One region of the Paenibacillus sp. LjRoot56 genome, then DNA from elsewhere that is predicted to be linked to it. Evidence: riboswitches for the same ligand, from Rfam matches in the RefSeq annotation. Region 1 holds a riboswitch; each other region holds the start of a gene.
What was found. A riboswitch is a leader RNA that binds a small molecule or an ion and turns the genes downstream of it on or off. The one in region 1 is predicted to bind cyclic di-GMP.

Region 1 (3,489 bases):
GGGATTATCCGATTAGCTATCGTCTTTTTTAATGCGAATTAATTTCGTATACGCGCCCGATACGATTCGAACGTACGACCTACAGTTTAGGAAACTGTTGCTCTATCCTGCTGAGCTACGGGCGCATAGTATCGTCATTCTAACACGAGATGTTTTCGGGGTGCAACCATTTTAACCCATGTGCAAGCAGGAGGTTTGATTTGGAATAAGGAAAGTACATAGTGGAAAAAGAAATCCAATAGAAAGCAGGTGTCGTATGGAGCAACGTCCGGTGATTCATCTCGCCAGAACTAAAGCTGAAATCATACTCGATGTTATTTCCCTGTTCGTAATCATAAGTATGATCGCATATGTCGCCTACATGTGGCAAGATATGCCTGAGAGAATGCCAATGCATTTTAATGGTAAAGGGGAGATCGATGGTTGGGGGAACAAAATGAGCCTAATTGCCTTACCACTCATAGGAGTTATCATCTATGTTGGCTTGACGCTCCTAAGCAAGGTCCCTCATGTGTATAATTATCCGACTCCTATTACAGCCCAGAATGCCAGAGGGCAATACCAGAATGCGCGTTTATTAATAAACAGTCTAAAAACAGTGATTGTCATTCTGTTTGGATTTATTGAATGGTCTGTTATCCAAAGTGCTAAGGAGGGCAACGCTGACCTCAATTGGTGGGTGCTAGGACTCATCCTAGTGATGCTGTTTGGCACGATCATCTTCTTCATCATTCGTTCCATAAAATTAAAGTAAGGGAGGCAAGCTCAATGACGATTTATGTTGGTTTTCTGCGTGGGATTAATGTAGGAGGCAAAAATAAGATCAAAATGGCCGATTTGAAAAAGACGCTAGAGGATTTAGAGTTAACGCAAGTACAGACTTATTTGCAAAGCGGCAATGTGCTGTTCCAATCAGAAGAGTCAGGAGAAGCCCTACGTCCGCGTATTGAAAAAGCAATCAGCGATGCGGTAGGCGTAGCGCCTACTGTTATTTTGTGCACCGCGGGGGAGCTTACTGAACTTGTAAGGAATTGCCCCTATGACGCAGAAGCTTTGTCCGAAGGGGAGAGCATTCAAATCTCCGTGCTTACAGAAGAAGCCCCGCAGACATTCACCGACATCTTATCCAAGGGACAGAGTGAAGTAGATGAATTTCAGATACGGGGCTGCACCATATATTTTCTGTTTCGGCAAAGTGTGTTGGATTCGAAGCTGGCGAGCAACATTCAGAAACTTGGAGATCGTACGACCACACGTAATTGGAATACGATGAGCAAACTCGTAGTGTTAGCCGAGGCCTTACAGCCAGCAAATAATCCGAACGGTAAAGCCCCCTAGGCTTTGCCCCGTAATTTTCGAAAAAACTGCGTTAACATCGTGGAACACTCCTCTTGCAAAACACCGCTAACCACATCGACCCGGTGATTAAACCGGTCTTCCTGCAGCAAGTTCATTAACGTTCCCGCACAGCCGGCCTTCGGATCTACCGTACCATAAATAACTTGAGGCACTCGTGCTTGCACGATCGCACCCGCGCACATCGGACATGGCTCCAATGTCACATAGAGCTGGCAGTCCAGAAGACGCCAAGCCTGCAAATGCTCGCTCGCTTGTTTAATAGCAATCATCTCTGCATGCGCAAGCGGATCAAGGGTTGTTTCACGTAAATTGTAGCCGCGGCCAATGATTTGACCTTGATGGACGACGACCGCGCCGATCGGAACTTCGCGGATGGCTTCGGCTTTCAGCGCCTCACCGATCGCTTCTCTCATCCAAGGGATATGTTGATCCACAGGGGGACACCTCGCAATAATAGTTTATCCACATGTGCATAAAAATCCGAACAAATATTCGTTGTTAACAAGCTGTGGATAACAATGTGGATAACTTATAAACCTGTGGATATTCAATTCCACTACACATTCATACAATAAAAACATTGCCCATGCAAGGATTTTAGTTGAAAGAAGTGCATAAGCTACGTATAATGGTGATTACAGTGGGTCTTTTAGACCAGTTTGGACGAAAGATAGATCATTTAGACCAGTAACGATATATCTATATAAATGAATAGCAGGGTTCGACAATGGCAAACTTGCTGAAAGGCAAGGACGCAAAGCTGAGGGTCTACGGTTCTTATGAACTATGGCAGCCTGGTTACCGAAAATCGATGCTTTTTTGATTGCGGTGATAGGCTGTCCCTAAGTGGGGGGCAGTCTATTTTGTGCGGAAAAGTGTTATGAAATCCATCATTAAGGGAGGGTGAAGATGAGCATGGCAATGAAGCAGGATGCTTTGAAGCGATATGGGAGTAAAGAAGGATATGATGCGGAGGTATTGATTAATTGCCGAGCTGTAGTGGCGAAAGATGATTTCGTGTCAACAGGTATTCTTACCTATGCACAAGGAGACATCATGGAGATTGAGCTGCCGGAATATGAGGTATTTCAGCTTGGTGATAAGACCAAAATGACGTTATACACGAAATCGGGTCTATTCGTTTTTCATTCGACAGTCGTAGCTAGAGAGCCTGGTTCACTGATCGTGATCAATCCACCTGAGAATCGGAAGAAGTTTTCGGAGAAACGGGAGTTCCCGCGGGTCGATGTGAAGAACATAGGATACATTGTAGGATTTCAAAATATAACCCAAAAAGAGCAGCATCACTTGGAAAATCCAATTGAAATTTCGATAAAAAATATTTCCATGAACGGAATTGGCTTTATCATTAATGATAATTCGATGATCGATGGTATTCTTCATAAGAAATGTATGTTGCAAGTTGAGCTAGATTTAGGTTTTGAGATGCCGTGCAGGTTGGAAATTATAAGGAAAGAAAAGCAGGAAGACGGCTACTATTATGGAGCCAGCTTCGAGAGCGTTCCTGCCGAGCAAAGCAATGCATTACGGGGGTTTATTCTTCGAAATCAGATCCAAACCTACTTCGAACAGAAGCGGGATGAAGAGTTCAAAAAAGCAATGGAAAAAAAGTCTGCAGCCAATCAATAGCTTGCAGGCTTTTTTTTGCCCGCTAAGTACTATATAATAAGAAGGATGATTTTCGAAAATTAAGGAGTTGTAACGACAATGGCTTTGAAAGCAGGTATCGTCGGTCTACCGAACGTAGGAAAATCGACATTGTTTAATGCAATTACACAGGCGGGGGCAGAATCTGCGAATTATCCGTTCTGTACGATCGATCCGAATGTTGGGGTAGTAGAAGTACCAGACGAGAGATTGCAGAAGCTGGTGGAAATCGTTGTGCCTAAGAGCATCGTGCCGACAGCCTTTGAATTCGTTGACATTGCGGGTTTAGTTAAGGGTGCGAGCAAAGGCGAAGGCCTTGGAAATAAATTTCTAGCACACATCCGCGAAGTTGATGCGATTGTGCATGTTGTCCGTTGTTTTGAGGATGATAATATTACTCACGTTTCAGGGAAAGTTGATCCGATTGGCGACATCGAGACGATTAATCTTGAATTGATTTTG
Region 2 (3,489 bases), on a different contig from region 1:
ATATAGATCTGGAGACCGTCCCTATCCGGATCGATAACCGCCACATGCAAAGCATCCCCGTGACCCAGCTTGGCATACGCCCCTGGATCCGCGCTCCCCTCCGGCAGAATTCCCCCGGAGCTGTATAGAATGCTTCCGTCTTGATCAATGGTAGCCGACCCGTAGACGATTTCCTGACAGCCGTCTCCGTCCACGTCGGCGGTCGATAGTGAATGGGCACCCTGCTTGGCCAGCCCGCTGAAGCCAGGATTCCGGCCGTCCTGAAGGTGCAGCGTATCCCTGAAAGGATTGTTCATCGTGACCCATCCACTGTCGGTGAACCATATTTCCTTCAGCTCCTGACCGTCCCAGCTGTAGGCTGCCATGGTAGCCCGGGTGTAATACCCGCGGGCAAATAAAGCATAAGGCTTGCAGCCGTCCAAGTAGGCAACCCCTGCCAAGAATCGGTCCACCCGGTTCCCTGGCTCAATACGGTTCCAGGAATAGTCCCCCCACATAAGCCCGTCGTCATGGCGTCCCGGTTTGTAGCGGAGCGTTTTAAGCTCCTCTCCCGTTTCACCGTGGAAAACGCTAAGGTACTCCGGTCCTCTCAGAATAAAGCCCTCGAATTGGCGTAGCTTGTTGCGTTCACTTCTTCCGGGTGCATACACATCTAGGAAATAATCTGCCAGATGTACTGCATCTTCCCGAGATAGCGGATAGTCATACTGCGGGGAAATACCGAAGCATTCCTCAAGCGTAGCCGGCCAGCGTCCTTCCATTACTTCCTCATGCTTGTGCCAGCCCTGGAACATATCTGCCACATGCTCCGCATAATCGGCGCTGCTCATGCGATAATCATCATCATGACTGCAGCCGGCTTCCACATCCTCTGGCAGTAAAGTGATGAAGGTTTCAGAAATGGGAGTACCATCCTGATAACGGATCACACGGGTACCCGGGGCAGTTTTGAACATGAGCTCCGCCTTGCCATCCCCGTCGAAGTCATAGACTAGGAACTGCGTGTAATGGGCACCTGCCCGAATATTGACCCCCAGATCGATACGGTACAAAAGGGTGCCGTTTTGCTTATAACAGTCCAGAAACACATTCCCCGTATAGCCTACATGGGAGACATCCTTGGAGTTGGACGGATCCCATTTGACGATATATTCGTATTCCCCATCGCCGTCCACATCGCCTACACTCATGTCATTGGCGCTGTAGGTATAGGATTGACCCACAGGCGTAACTCCGTCCGCAGGCTTCTGCAGCGGAATTTCCAGATAGGGGGCTTCCCATGGGCGGACATCGGCGCACCGTTCCTGCTCCTTCCCGTCCATCACTGCGGCTACCGAATAAGCCGATTCTCGGGTACCGACTTTATCCAGATAATTGGTACTGTCACCGATCTCCGCAACAAGTAAACCGTTGCGGTACAATCGGAAATCCGCGCCGGTTAAGCCGTGGTCAGAAGCACCTGTCACCTCCTGCCCCAAAAGCCGCCAGCTGATAAATATTCCCTCGGAAGTGCATACTGCCGCCAACCCCCGGTCCAAATTCTCCATTTGTACGCTCATTCCAGATCCTCCAGTACTTATCATACATATTCACAATGACCCACACGGGTAGCCTTTTCCCATCTATGCCTTGTGGATGTCAAAGCTTCAAAAAATCAACACCTGTAGCGTACTTCCTCGCGCAACTTCCGGCAATGGGACATTTTTGTCCAGAGTTATACTATTTTGAGCAGATGCATCTCCATTTGGAGTGACTGATACAATATGCCTATGTAACATAGCATATTACGATACTTAAGTATGACCTGAAAGTCGCATATTTGACACATGTTTACAATACATATATACAAATAGTATTTACAGAAATGTATCGTTAATTTATAATAGTCATAATTTGTAAGAGTAATATTTTGTAAATAAGCTATAACTGTAAAGGCAAACTTATCGAAAGGTAAGGGCGCAAAGTTATGGGCCTAAAGCTACGAAGCTATGGCTGCCAAACCGCCAGTTTGTGATAGTAAGCCTATCCCGAACCTTTGGGATAGGCTTTTTTATGTCTCTATCACTACGGAGTCTGAAAAAAATGTCGAAGAATGGGGGATATTCACAGAATATAGCGTTTCGCGTCAATACAAATAGCATCTAAGGAGTGCAGTTAAATTGAAGACCAAGAACTATTTCGGCAAAAATCTTTTATTCTCGATGTTGAATTTGCTAGTCATCGGGGTCGTGCTTATTTCCATCAGCGCTTATTTTCAGAACCAAATTTTAACAGATACATTGAGAACGCAGACCCATAATATGACATCCGTGTGGGCACAAGGTATAACCTATAAAGACGTCCAGGGTGCATTAAGTGATAAGAGCTATGAAGCAAGCGAGCAGCAACGATTAACCAAACAATTTGATAGTTACACTGCCTTCAATGCCAATGTAGCACAAGCTTATATCTTTGGGGTTGAGTTAGCGGATGGAAATAAAACATCGTTGATTTCGTTCCCGAGTCACGTTGTTAAAGCTTTTAAGGAGGCAGGTTTGAACATCGGAGATATGTATGAGCAACCGAAAGGGATCGTCAAGGGTTTGAAATCCATGTTGAAAACTAAAACCGAGACCTTCACTTCATACTATAAAGATGATTACGGCACATGGGTCAGCGTCCTTTATCCCATTGTTGACGATAATGGCAATGTTGTAGCTTACTTTGGCGTGGACGTAGACGCTAAAGTGATTCCCGATGCTCAAAAATCGTTCCTTCTGAGTTCGATCATTTTACTCTTAATCGCCTTGGTGATTTGCAATGGGGCGCAATATTGGGTGGCAAGAAGAACGCTTATGCCGATCAACCAATTAATGCGAGGAATCGAACAAGCCTCTAACGGAAAGTTCAATTTTACATTAGAGGAAAACGGCGGTTTCGGCGAATTAAATCAAAAATTCAATATGATGCTTTCTAATATTCGCGAAATATTATCAAGTATTAAACAAACAGCTTCAAGTGTATCCGACGCTTCCAATGAACTGTTCAACATCACTGAAGACAATCGTCAAAGCATTGAACTGATCACAACTGAAATCAGAGACATGAATACGCATGTCGACCAGCAAAAAAATTCTACAGAAGAATGCGGACGATCCGTTGAAGAAATTGCAGCTTCTTTGCAAGTCATCGCTCAAAACGCAACCGAAGTTGCTAATGCTTCTCACGCTATGAAAAATCTATCCGAAGAAGGCAATATGGCCGCTCAAACGATATCGGATCAAATGGGACGCATCAATACGAACTCAATTTCTACCGCAGACACAATCAAGCTCCTTGAATCGAAATCAGAAGAGATTGGCAGTATTCTCAACCTTATTAAGGACTTAACTGCTCAAACCAATCTACTTGCATTAAACGCAAGTATTGAAGCTGCGCGAGCTGGCGAACATGGCAGAGGGTTCGCAGTTGTAGCTGCTGAGGTACGTAAGCTTGCCGATCAATCGAAAA
Region 3 (3,489 bases), 2.5 Mb from region 1:
CAATTCCAACGGCAGTCCATCCGGATCCGCGAAAAACGTGTACAGATTCCCCGTAATCGGATCAATTCGCACTGGCTCAACTTGAATTCCTTTGCCTTCTAACTCTTGTACACTTTGCTCCATATCTGCAACAACGAAGGCCAGATGACGTAGTCCCCTAGCTTCTGGTTGATTTACACGCAGTGGTGGATTCAGAAAAGAAAACAATTCAATTTCTTGTGCGGTATCCCCGATGCGCAAATCCAATTTGTACGAGTCTCTTTCAGCGCGATAGGTTTCGTGAATGACAGTGAGTCCGAGTAAATCAACATAGAAATGCTTCGATTGCTCATAATTCGAACAAATAATCGCAACGTGATGCATCTGTTTTAATTCCATTGAATATGGCCTCCTAACAAAGAAAAACCGCACGCTGGGCTGCTCCCCCGCTGCGGCTTGTCCTTTTATTTTAACCTGCTGCTTGCATCGTTTCAACGATTTTGTGCAGAACCTCATCGGCTTGCGCATAATCCACTTGGCAAGTCCCTGCAGCGTGATGCCCACCGCCGCCTTGTTGAAGCATCAAATCTCCAATGTTTGTTTGTGCAGTGCGATTGACAATGCTGTGCCCACAAGCGAATACGCAGTTCTGCTTATTTCGTCCATCAACAATCCAAATCGAGGTGTTTTGCTCCGGATAGAGGGCATAGACCATGAAACGATTCCCTGGATAGATCGTCTCCACATCGCGAAGATCCGTAATGACGACATTTCTCTCAACCCGTGTGTAAGTTTGCAACATGTCCCGGTATAGCGCATCTAGTTCAAAATAACGAGCTACACGCTCTTTCACATCGGGCAACTCCATGATCTCGCCAACGGATTTCGTTGCACAATGCTCAACTAGATCCTCCATCAACTGGTAGTTGCTGATGCGATAATCCCGATAACGACCTAACCCCGTTCGAGCGTCCATGATAAACGAAAGCAAATCCCAACCGCTCGGATTCAAAATATCCTCTTTGCTAAATTGTGCGGAGTCCGCTTTATCTACACCAAGCATAATATCGTCGATATCGCCGAAGGTCTCTTTTCCACCGTAGTAATCATAGACAACCCGTGCAGCACTTGGAGCAAGCCTCGTTTCACCTTTGAACGTTACGGATTCCCCCATCCGTGTGAGTTCGCTGGAGTGATGATCGAACCATAAACCACAGCCTGCGACATAGGGTACATTAGCCAAAATATCATTCTCAGTAACCTCAATTAAGCCGTCCTGCATATCTTTGGGATGGACAAATTTCATTTCATCCACCATATTTAATTGTTTGAAGAGCATCGCGCATACTAAACCATCGAAATCGGAACGTGTGATCAATCTCATGCCATGCATCTCCTTTAATATAGTTCTTTAGAACTACGAAATGTGATGGTCATATTATATCAGCTAGTGTCGATAGGTGACAATGAGAAAATCACCAAGATTACCCGATGCTTGATCTTCCAGTGACAAAAAAAAGAGCGATTCACCTAGATAGGTTGAACCACTCTCAATTTGGATGATAGACATTGCAAAAGTCTTGTGACAAATCCTTCGATTTGAGCCATCGGAGGCATTTTCACAGAAAGCTTTACTTCGCCCTTCCAGTAAAAAATCAGAATGCTATTGTTTCTCCCGTGAAACATTTCAACATCCCAACACGCTTCATTTAATGCATATTCTTCTCGGTTAATCATAAGCTTAGGTCCATCCGTGGATGGCACCAATCGTGCAACATGGTTACCGCATAACGATGTTGCTTCCTGTTCATCCTGCAATTTTACTTCCGATTTCATGCCGCTAGGGCCTCCTTTGTACGTGTCATTCCATTTGATTTCATTTGCTTCGCTATGACAGAGAAAAAACCCCACCGTAGTGAACCGACTAGAGGGGTTCTGAAGTGAATTCCCAATCGTTCGGCGGCTGGCTGGCTGCTTGTCCTTTGCAGGAGAAGTAAGGCCCCTGTAGCTTTGCGTCACTGGCTTTCGCCAGCTTTGCCTTTGTCGAGATGATGTACACAATCTTTTTAGATGAATCCTACAAATAATTCTTACTATACTCTCAAGGATAAGGGATGACGATTTGAAATCGAATAGTTCGTAGGAACTATTTTTACGAAATCCATCAAAATATTTGCATTTTCGACGATATTTTCGCAGCGTTTCGACGTTTTGTGCCTCTCCAATAGAAAATCGAGCCCATCATCGACAAAATCGCTATCACGAGAAAGAGCGTGCTGCCGCCATAGGAAACTAATAAAAAGCCACCAATCCATGGCCCCATAAAGTGACCGATGTTCGTTAATGTTTGAGCACCATAGTAGGTTCCACGCATATGTTCAGGAGCTAGCTTATCTATCAACATGTTCGCGGCAGGATAATTCAGAATTTCACCAAACGTGAAAATCCCCATCGAAACAATCAGCCATGTCAAAGTGTGTGAATATGCAAATCCGATATCGCCTAATGCAAACATAAAGTTGCCAACAACGATAGCCGTTAGAGGTGAATACTTTTCAGCCCATCTCCCCAAAGGCACCTGCATCGCAATGACGACAATGGCATTGGCGCTCATGAGAATGGCAAACATTTTGACCCCATTAGCAAAATCCCTTTGTAAGTACTGCGACAATGTCACCATAACCTGTGAATAACCAATGGCTCCGATAATCCCCCCGATAATGTATAAACGGAAAGTGATGTCCTTACGAATAACACCTACCGCAGAGCGGAAAGTAACGATTGATTTCTTCTCACCTTCAATTTTCTTAATCCCGAACTTAATGAGAAGGGCGTAAAGTGTTATGCCATAGATTAAATAAATGATGCCTGTGAGCAGAAAGGGTAAGGCTCCGTTCATGGTGGCAAAGAAAGCACCTAGTAAAGGACCGACAGCTACCCCCACGTTGATCGCCATGTACCGAAGAGAAAATACTTGTCGCCTTTTGGAGGGCTCTGTTAGATCTGCCATTAAGGCTTGCGATACGGGTTCGTAAAAGGAACGGCAAAGTCCATTCAGCATATTGAGCAGCATAAATAAGACCGGTAATTTAACAACACCGAAGCCGAGGAATACGAATCCCCACCCAAAGAGTGCCGCTAGCATGATCACGCGTCGACCAAATCGGTCTGACAAAGTACCACCGATAAAACCGCCGAACGTTCCAGCTAATGCACCCATTCCTATTACAATACCAATGAGCCCTGGACTCATATCAGAATGCTTCGCCAAGTAGATAGCTAGGAACGGTAAACTCATGGAAGAAGCAGCCCGGGCCATGACCGTACCTAAGATAAGCGTATGTACGATTGGATGATAGGCTTGAAGAAATTGACGCATACGATTCATAGACGATGACTCCTCTCGCTGACACACGAATTACCCTATGGTTAATTAATTACCGAATTCCAATTATACACGAAAATAGCGAATTGTGTCGTCATTTTAGACAGGGAAGTTTACCTTTCTCT

Region 2: it holds a riboswitch for cyclic di-GMP, as region 1 does, so the genes downstream of both, ACSQ8O_RS13450 (methyl-accepting chemotaxis protein) here and ACSQ8O_RS01125 (PilZ domain-containing protein) in region 1, are expected to answer to the same signal.
Region 3: it holds a riboswitch for cyclic di-GMP, as region 1 does, so the genes downstream of both, ACSQ8O_RS12170 (hypothetical protein) here and ACSQ8O_RS01125 (PilZ domain-containing protein) in region 1, are expected to answer to the same signal.

The regions. Positions count from the first base shown of each region.
Region 1 is NZ_CAXURV020000001.1:251,827-255,315, reverse strand. Features, by position in the region: tRNA gene ACSQ8O_RS01145 (tRNA-Arg) at 52-125, opposite strand; gene ACSQ8O_RS01140 (DUF1648 domain-containing protein) at 257-754, shown strand; gene ACSQ8O_RS01135 (DUF1697 domain-containing protein) at 769-1,338, shown strand; gene tadA (tRNA adenosine(34) deaminase TadA) at 1,335-1,793, opposite strand; cyclic di-GMP riboswitch class I at 2,079-2,165, shown strand; gene ACSQ8O_RS01125 (PilZ domain-containing protein) at 2,269-3,009, shown strand; gene ychF (redox-regulated ATPase YchF) at 3,088-3,489, shown strand, end outside.
Region 2 is NZ_CAXURV020000002.1:100,331-103,819, reverse strand. Features, by position in the region: gene ACSQ8O_RS13455 (rhamnogalacturonan lyase) at 1-1,583, opposite strand, end outside; cyclic di-GMP riboswitch class I at 1,924-2,008, shown strand; gene ACSQ8O_RS13450 (methyl-accepting chemotaxis protein) at 2,160-3,489, shown strand, end outside.
Region 3 is NZ_CAXURV020000001.1:2,716,067-2,719,555, reverse strand. Features, by position in the region: gene gloA2 (SMU1112c/YaeR family gloxylase I-like metalloprotein) at 1-378, opposite strand, end outside; gene ACSQ8O_RS12175 (exopolyphosphatase) at 449-1,363, opposite strand; gene ACSQ8O_RS12170 (hypothetical protein) at 1,510-1,815, opposite strand; cyclic di-GMP riboswitch class I at 1,935-2,028, opposite strand; gene ACSQ8O_RS12165 (MDR family MFS transporter) at 2,144-3,367, opposite strand.